Regions from separate parts of the Pararhizobium sp. A13 genome, predicted to be linked through region 1. Evidence: predicted binding sites of a transcription regulator. Region 1 holds the regulator's gene; each other region holds the start of a gene.
What was found. The regulator PhoB, encoded in region 1, activates phosphate uptake and scavenging genes when phosphate is short. The targets are predictions, from matches to a motif close to TGTCATNNANCTGTCAT.

Region 1 (2,205 bases):
GAAGACCATGAACTGGACTGACGAGCGGGTCGAGAAACTCAAGAAGTTGTGGTCAGAAGGATTGAGCGCGAGCCAGATCGCCGCCCAGCTCGGCGGCGTCAGCCGAAACGCGGTTATCGGCAAGGTCCACCGACTTTGCCTGCCTGGCCGTGCCAAGGCCGGTGGCAGCACCGCGACCACCGCCCGCACCAAACGTCCAGCAACGTCCGCGCCGCGTGCGCCCAACTACGCCGCGCGCATGACCACCCGCACCGTGACACGCACCACGGGTGCCACCGTCATGAAGGAAGAGGTGGAAATCGACGCCATCGAGGATCAGGACGTCGCACCGGTCAGCAACGTGGTCGTGCCGATGTCTCGCCGTCTGGCACTGACCCAGCTTACCGACCGCACCTGCAAGTGGCCGATCGGCGATCCGATGAAGGAAGAGTTCCACTTCTGCGGCAACGACTCGCCCGACACTTCGCCCTACTGCACCTTCCACGCGAAGCTGGCCTACCAGCCTTCCGGCGAGCGCCGCCGGGCTCGCTGAGACGACGGATTGCTGAACATGAAAAACGGGGCCAGCCGGCCCCTTTTTTCATGCGTCGCTCAAAATGCAATCAGCTCTCCAGTGAATATCCGGCGCCGCGCACGGTGCGGATCACGTCCTGCATGTTGGAGAAGTTCAGTGCCTTGCGCAGGCGGCCGACGTGAACGTCGACAGTGCGCTCGTCGACGTAGATGTCGTGACCCCAGACGCCATCCAAGAGCTGCGAGCGCGAAAAGACCCGGCCGGGCGAGGCCATGAAGAATTCCAGCAGCCGGAATTCGGTCGGGCCCAATCGGACCTCGCGGGTCTTGCGGTGGACGCGGTGGGTTTCGCGGTCGAGTTCGATATCGCCACATTTCAGCAGCGTCGACAGCACTTCCGGTTTGGCGCGGCGCAGCATTGCCTTGACGCGTGCCATCAGCTCCGGGGTCGAGAACGGCTTGACCACATAATCGTCGGCGCCGGTGGCAAGACCGCGTACCCGTTCGCTCTCTTCGCCGCGCGCCGTCAGCATGATGATCGGCAGGCGCTCGGTCTCAGAGCGCTGGCGAAGCCGGCGGCACAGCTCGATGCCGGAAACACCCGGCAGCATCCAATCGAGGATCAAGAGATCCGGCAGGCGTTCCTGAAGGCGGATTTCCGCTTCATCGCCACGGTTGATCGTATCAACTTCAAACCCTTCGGCCTCAAGATTGTAACGCAGGAGAACGCTCAGCGCCTCCTCGTCTTCGACAACGGCAATTCTTGGCAGCATGCGGTCTCAACTCCTTGACGCCTTGCCCTCATTGCAAGGGGCTCGCCCGGCGGCCCAAGGCCGGCCGGGCAGTCAAATGTAAGAATTCACTTACTTCTGTTTGATCCGGCGCAGCAAAATCAATTGCCGATCGCGCCGACGGTGTTGGCAGTATCGTCCTTCGGACGTTCACCAACCGGCTGGGCGCCGGTCGCCATGTAGTAAATCGTTTCGGCAATGTTGGTGGCATGGTCGCCGATGCGCTCGATGTTCTTGGCGCAGAACAGAAGATGCGTGCACGGCGTGATGTTGCGCGGATCTTCCATCATGTAGGTCAAGAGTTCGCGAAACAGCGACGTGTAAATCGCGTCGATTTCGTTGTCCCTCTCGCGAATGCTGTTGGCCTTTTCCGGCGAACGCGACGCATAGACGTCGAGCACTTCCTTGAGCTGCATCAGCGCGAGTTCGGCCAGGTGCTCGAGGCCCCGGGCGAGCTGGCGCGGCAAGCTGGCGCTGGAAACCGCGATCACCCGCTTTGCCGTGTTCTTGCCGAGATCGCCGACGCGCTCGAGATCTGCGGCAATACGGATGGAACCCATGATTTCGCGCAGGTCGGCGGCCATCGGCTGGCGCTTGGCGATGGTGACGATCGCCTTTTCGCCGATCTGGCGCTCGGCCTCGTCGAGGATGGTATCGTCGGAGATGACCTTCTGAGCAAGCGCGAGGTCGGCATTGACCAGCGCGCGCACGGATTCGGCGACCATCTGCTCGGCAAGACCGCCCATCTCGGAGATGCGCCGGTTGAGGTATTTGAGGTCTTCGTCATAGACGGAAACAATATGTTGCGTAGACATGGTTGTCGTTCCTTGCGATCACGATCCGGTTTCAAGGGCGCCGCCGCTTCCCTGCGTGAGGAAAGCGGCAAAGCAAATCGTCAGCC
Region 2 (2,205 bases), 1.8 Mb from region 1:
CATCACTTCGATCTCGGTCGTATCCTCGCGAACGGCGGGAACGCCGCTCAGCTCACGCCAGGTGATCAGCTCCATCGTGCCGTCGTGATGCTCGGCGATCGCCGTGCAGCTTTCCACCCAGTCGCCGGTATTGATGTAGCGGACGCCACCGATATCCTCGATCACGGCGTGATGGATGTGGCCGCAGATCACCCCGTCGGCATTTTCCCGACGCGCCTCCTCGGCCACCACGCGCTGGAATTCGCCAATGAAATTGACGGCATGCTTGACCTGCAGCTTCGCCCAGGCTGAGAACGACCAATAAGGCAACCCGAGACGACGGCGGACGGCGGACAGGCCGATATTGATGAGGATCGCCATGTCATAGGCCCAATCGCCGAGATAGGCGAGCAGCCGCGCATTGCGCACCACCACATCGAATTCATCGCCGTGCAGCACCAGATATTTCTGACCATCGGCACCCTCATGCATATGCCGTTGGGCAACCTCGATGCCACCGAAATGCACACCAGGGAAATCGCGCATGAATTCGTCGTGGTTGCCGGGAATATAGATGATGCGGCTGCCCTTGCGGGCCTTGCGCAAAAGCTTCTGCACGACATCGTTGCACGCCTGCGGCCAATACCAGCTGCGCTTCAGGCGCCAACCATCGACGATGTCGCCGACAAGGATGATCGTCTCAGCCTCGTTGGCGCGCAGGAAATCCAGAAGATAGTCGGTCTTGGCCGCTTTCGATCCCAGATGCACATCGGAAATGAACAGGGTCCTGAAACGGCGAATGGCTGGGTCTTGCTCTTTCTCAGTCATACTGCCTCGCAGATCTATCGGGCCTCTTTTACCCCTGTCAAAAACAGACTCTTGTTTCAGGAGAATGACAGCCTGTGGATCGGCCATTTCCCGGTTGAGACGGCTGCCCCGGAAAACCAGGGACAATCGAGCGGTTCGAAACTGTACGGGGCGTTCGTTTCGTGCAAAAAGAGCCGCGACGAAAAGGGAAGGATTCACGAAAATGAGCACCGGCGACAAAGCCAAGACCCCAACGGTTCCAGCAAGCGGCGATCTCGACGAACAGGCGCTGTTCTTCCATCGCTATCCGCGTCCCGGCAAGCTCGAAATCCAGCCGACCAAGCCGCTTGGCAACCAGCGCGATCTGGCGCTCGCTTATTCACCGGGCGTCGCCGCCCCTTGCCTCGCCATCCGAGACGATCCGTCGACTGCCGCCGATTATACGGCCCGCGCCAATCTGGTCGCTGTCGTTTCCAACGGCACGGCAGTGCTCGGGCTCGGCAATATCGGACCGCTTGCCTCCAAGCCGGTGATGGAAGGCAAGGCCGTCCTCTTCAAGAAATTCGCAGGTATCGACGTATTCGACATCGAGATCGACGCGCCCGAGATCGACCAGATGGTCAATGTCATCGCAGCACTTGAGCCGACCTTCGGCGGCATCAACCTGGAAGATATCAAGGCCCCGGAATGTTTCGAAGTGGAGCGCCGGCTGCGCGAGAAGATGGATATTCCGGTTTTCCATGATGATCAGCATGGAACCGCGATCATCGTGGCAGCTGCCATCCTCAACGGCCTCGAACTCGCCGGCAAGGACATTGCCAAGGCAAAGATCGTCACGTCGGGCGCGGGCGCGGCAGCGCTCGCCTGCCTCAATCTCCTGGTGACGCTTGGCGCCCGGCGCGAAAACATCTGGGTGCACGATCTCGAAGGCCTCGTCTATCTCGGCCGCGAAGTGCTGATGGACGAGTGGAAGTCGATCTACGCCCAGGACAGCGCCAACCGGGTGCTCGCCGACAGCATTGCCGGTGCCGATGTCTTCCTCGGCCTTTCGGCCGCCGGCGTCCTGAAGCCTGAGCTACTGGTGCAGATGGCGGAAAAGCCGCTGATCATGGCGCTCGCCAACCCCAATCCCGAAATCATGCCGGAAGTCGCGCGCGCGGCGCGCCCGGACGCGATGATCTGCACCGGCCGCTCGGATTTCCCCAACCAGGTCAACAACGTCCTGTGTTTCCCCTACATCTTCCGCGGTGCGCTCGATTGCAGCGCCCGGACGATCAACGAGGAAATGAAGATGGCGGCCGTGCGCGCCATTGCAGCCCTTGCCCGCGAGGAGCCGTCGGATGTCGCCGCCCGCGCCTATTCCGGTGAGACGCCGGTGTTCGGCCCGGACTACCTGATCCCCTCGCCGTTCGACCAGCG
Region 3 (2,205 bases), 1.8 Mb from region 1:
TCTCGATCACCTGGCGAAGCACGACTTGGTGGCGCACGTCGATCTTGCCGCGATAATACGGCGAGCCATTGGGCACGAGCAGGATTTCCGCGCCGCTTTCCGCCAGCGTCTCGCATACCCCCATGTCGTTCCAGATTTCCTCGCAGATCGGGATGCCGAGCCGCACGCCGCGGAAATTGACCGGCCCCGGCATAGCACCTTCGGTGAAAACGCGCTTTTCGTCGAATTCGCCATAGTTCGGCAGATCGATCTTGTCGCGAACGACCAACACCCGGCCCCCGTCGAGAACCGCAACGGAATTGTGTCGTCCCGCCTCGCCCTGACGCGGAAAGCCGACGACGACGCCCGGACCGCCGTCGGCCGTATCCGCCGCGAGCGCATCGACCGCCTTCTGGCAGGCTTTGAGAAAGGCCGGCTTCAGGACCAGATCTTCCGGCGGATAACCGGAGATGAAGAGTTCCGTCAGAAGAAGCAGGTCGGCCCCGTTGCGGGCGGCGTCGGCGCGCGCTTCGCGCGCCTTGGCAAGGTTGCCGACGATATCGCCGACGGCCGGGTTGAGTTGGGCAACGGCGATGCGAAACGTGGTCGAAATGGTCTTTTGCGCGGTCATGAAACAGGCCCGTACTTTGTCTTGCTGTCGCGGATGCGGCGGCACCCGGGGAGATATCTAACGCATTCCGCGCCAAAAAAACCCGTGCCTGCCGTGAAAATAGAAAAAAAGCGTCCGCTCGGGATTTGAGACCCGCAGCACAACCACAGGAATGCCCCGGCGCGCACGTTTCGCGTCTCGGATCCCGACAGAAAAAGCACTGGAAAAACCTTACCCGGCTTATTCATCCTGCGTTCAACATGACATCTGTATGACATTGAGACGACAGTTTTATGAAAATTGGAGAGGGCCTTGGCCAGTTTTGAATCGGCAGTGCGTACTGCTACCGCCACCGAGGTCTACGGTCCCCCAATCGCTTTCGGCGCCCGTAACAGCAAGCTGCTGTCGATCGCGGGACGCCTCTGCCTGTCGCTGCTCCTGTCGATCACGCTCATCTTCGCCGTTGAATGGATCACGCGCGATTCGGCCTCCGAGGCAGTCTCGTATTTCCTTGATCCGGTGCGCCCCGCCTGGACAACGGCCGGCGTCTTCTTTTTCGTCTTCCTGGCACTCGACGCGGCGTTCGGACGCGAAAACTACAGCATTATTTTCATCGCGCCGCTCGCACTGATCCCGGCCCTCGTCAGCCGCCAGAAGCAGATTTTCCTCTCAGACCCGCTCTATCCCACGGACTTCCTGTTCGGGCGCCAGATCATGGAACTGATGCCGGTCCTGGTGCGGGACCGCCCCTGGACGGCGGCCGGCATTGTCGTCGGCCTTATCGCCTCGATCATCGCCCTTGCCTGGCTTGCCCGTTTCGCCTGGCGCCGCTTTCCGCTGTTGACACGCCGCCAGCGCCTGACCCGGCTGGCGGTGGCCCTGCCGCTGCTCGCCTCCTTCTACCACATCATGGACTACAACAATTTCTCCTGGATACGCGATCGGCTGCAGATCATTCCGATCATGTGGGACCAGACGGAAAACTATCGCCACAACGGTTTCGTCATGGCGTTCGCCCTCAACCTGCCGATGGCAAACGTCACGGCGCCGGCGGGCTACATGTCCGATGCCATCGACAAGATCCCGACGAAGCCGGTGCCGGCCGGCACGACGCATCGTGGCAAGCCGGACGTCATCGTGCTGATGAGTGAATCCTTCTGGGATCCGACCCGCCTGCCGAACGTCAAGCTGTCGCCCGATCCGATGCCGACCATCCGTAAGATGCAGTCCGGCAACGTGCTTTCGCCGGAATTCGGCGGCATGACCGCCAATGTCGAGTTCGAAGCACTGACCGGCTTTTCGAATGCCTTCCTGCCCTATGGCAGCATTCCCTACCAGCAGTATATCCGCAATCCGATCCCGTCGCTTGCCACCTTCTTCCGCGGCGAAGGTTATGTCGCCCGCGCCGTGCATCCGTTCCAGAAATGGTTCTGGAACCGCAGTGCCGTCTACAAGGCCTTCGGCTTCGAACAGTTCCGGTCGGAAGAGAACCTGCCGGCCATGCAGAAGCGCGGCATCTTCGCTTCCGACGAATCGCTGACGAAGGAGATCATCCGCGAGGCCGATCAGCTGCGCGATCCGTTCTTCTTCTTCACCGTCACGCTGCAGGGCCACGG
Region 4 (2,205 bases), 880 kb from region 1:
CGACCGTCGCGAGCGACACCAGTGCCAGCAGCGCGAAGGCAGTGACCGGGTCGATGAAGCCGTAGATGCCGTGGGCGGCATAGCAGACGCCGAACAGCGTGACCGCGCCCGCCGCCGTGAGGATACCGGGGATCATCGCGTTCTGGAACGTGTCCGCGACCAGAGGCACGGATCGACGGCGGACAAATTCGCCTATGCCCATCAGGACGAGACCGAAGACGGCCGCCATGAACAGCCGCACCGCGGGGCTGAGCAGACCCGCGTCGATCGAATATTTGACCATGAAGATGCCGCCAAGCGCCAGCGCGATGCCGCCGACCCAAACGGCCCAGCGCGCACCAAGGCGGCTTTCGAGGCTTTCCTTCGGTCGTGGTGCGACGGCGTCGATCACTGAAGCTGGGGCAGATCTCGCAGCCACAGGCTCGCCGCGCGACGCCTTTTCGACGGCATCCTGGCTGGGCGGCGGCCCGCCGAAAATCGCGTCGCCCTTCCTGATTTCGGAGAGACGCTTGCGCTCCACAATTGCGGGTTCGACCGGCTGCGGGAGGCTTTTCACCGGCTCGGTTTGCTCCACAGCTTCCGCAAGGATATCCACTGTGGGAATCGCGCGCTGCAGGTCCTCGATCCGCTTCAACTCTTCCTTGAGTGCCGCAATCTCGGCCTCCAGCCGCTCGGCCGTCTTGCGTCCGTTGAGAAGCGCCGCCAGTGCGATGCCAAAGGCAACGAAAGCAATGACTTCGATCATGTTTTCTCCTCAAGGCCGTAGTGGCGCAACAGCATCGACCATACAGCTTTTCGCTCGCAGTCCAAATCGAAGACGGTTGAGGACAGCAATCTCTTCAACGGATTGTCGCGAACCTGTCATTATACGGTGGCTATGCATGTTTCGACGCGCCTTTGCGCAGGTTCCGGACAAAGAGGAGAGTGAATCATGGATCACGTTGCTGCCCCGACAACCGCCCCAGAAATCGAGACGTTGACCGACCGGCGCGAAGCGCTCGAAGATATCGGCCAGAACTGTTCCACCAACCCGACGATGGGCGATATCATCAATCATCGCTTTTCGCGCCGGTCGTTCATGGCCGGCTCGCTTGCGGTCGCGGCCATCTCCACCACAGTCAGCCCGCTTGCGATCCTGACCGCGGACGATGCGCGCGCCAATGGCAACCTTTCCAGCTTCGACTTCACGGAGATCGAGGCCGGCGTCGACGAGACCCATCACGTCGCCGAAGGTTATGACGCTGATATCCTTCTGCGTTGGGGCGACAAGCTTTTTGCCGACAGCCCGGACTTCGACCCGCTGAACCAGACGGCTGCGGCGCAGGAAAAGCTGTTCGGCTACAACAACGATTACGTCGGCTTCATTCCGCTGGACGGCAATCCGGATCACGGCCTGCTCGTCGTCAATCACGAATATACCAATGCCGAGATCATGTTTCCGAAGTTCGCGTCGGTCGTGAAGGAAATGAAGGACGGCAAGGAAGAGGAAAAGGTCAAGCTCGGCGAATACACCAAGGACCTCGTCGATATCGAAATGGCCGCGCATGGCGGCACGATCGTCGAAATCCGCAAGGTCGACGGCAAATGGCAGCCGGTGCTCGACGGCAAATACAATCGCCGCATCACCGTCAAGACCGAGATGCAGCTTTCCGGTCCCGTCGCGGGCCACGAGCGGGTGAAGACGCCATCCGATCCGACCGGCAAGCAAGTCTTCGGCACCATCAACAACTGTGCCGGCGGCGTCACCGCCTGGGGCACCTACGTGATGGCCGAGGAGAACTTCAACGGCTATTTCGGTGGTGAGATCGCCGAGGATCATCCGGAGTTCAAGCAGCTGAAGCGGCTCGGCGCGCCGGGCGGCACGTATGAATGGTCGAAATTCTACGACCGCTTCGATGTCTCCAAGGAACCGGCAGAGGCCAACCGCTTCGGCTGGATCGTCGAAGTCGATGTCATGGACCCGACCTCGATACCGAAAAAGCGCACGGCGCTCGGCCGCTTCAAGCACGAGGGCGCCGAATCGGTCGTCAACAAGGATGGCCGCGTCGTGTTCTACTGCGGCGACGACGAGCGCTTCGACTATGTCTACAAGTTCGTGACCAAGGGCACGTTCAACCCGAACGACCGCGCCGCCAACATGGATATCCTCGACGAGGGCACGCTCTATGTGGCGAAGTTCGATGCCGACGGCACGATCGAGTGGAT

Region 2: a site for PhoB is predicted at 861-877, ahead of WI754_RS16660 (UDP-2,3-diacylglucosamine diphosphatase). Genes of this name have one in related genera too.
Region 3: a site for PhoB is predicted at 850-866, ahead of WI754_RS16730 (LTA synthase family protein). Genes of this name have one in related genera too.
Region 4: a site for PhoB is predicted at 849-865, ahead of WI754_RS12140 (PhoX family phosphatase). Genes of this name have one in related genera too.

Annotation. Positions count from the first base shown of each region.
Region 1 covers NZ_CP149510.1:1,601,022-1,603,226, reverse strand. The annotation lists gene WI754_RS07750 (GcrA family cell cycle regulator) at 8-532, shown strand; gene phoB (phosphate regulon transcriptional regulator PhoB) at 603-1,286, opposite strand; gene phoU (phosphate signaling complex protein PhoU) at 1,406-2,119, opposite strand; gene pstB (phosphate ABC transporter ATP-binding protein PstB) at 2,200-2,205, opposite strand, start outside.
Region 2 covers NZ_CP149510.1:3,372,921-3,375,125, forward strand. The annotation lists gene WI754_RS16660 (UDP-2,3-diacylglucosamine diphosphatase) at 1-807, opposite strand, end outside; gene WI754_RS16665 (NADP-dependent malic enzyme) at 1,010-2,205, shown strand, end outside.
Region 3 covers NZ_CP149510.1:3,387,734-3,389,938, forward strand. The annotation lists gene WI754_RS16725 (NAD+ synthase) at 1-610, opposite strand, end outside; gene WI754_RS16730 (LTA synthase family protein) at 902-2,205, shown strand, end outside.
Region 4 covers NZ_CP149510.1:2,477,063-2,479,267, reverse strand. The annotation lists gene WI754_RS12145 (DUF2339 domain-containing protein) at 1-745, opposite strand, end outside; gene WI754_RS12140 (PhoX family phosphatase) at 932-2,205, shown strand, end outside.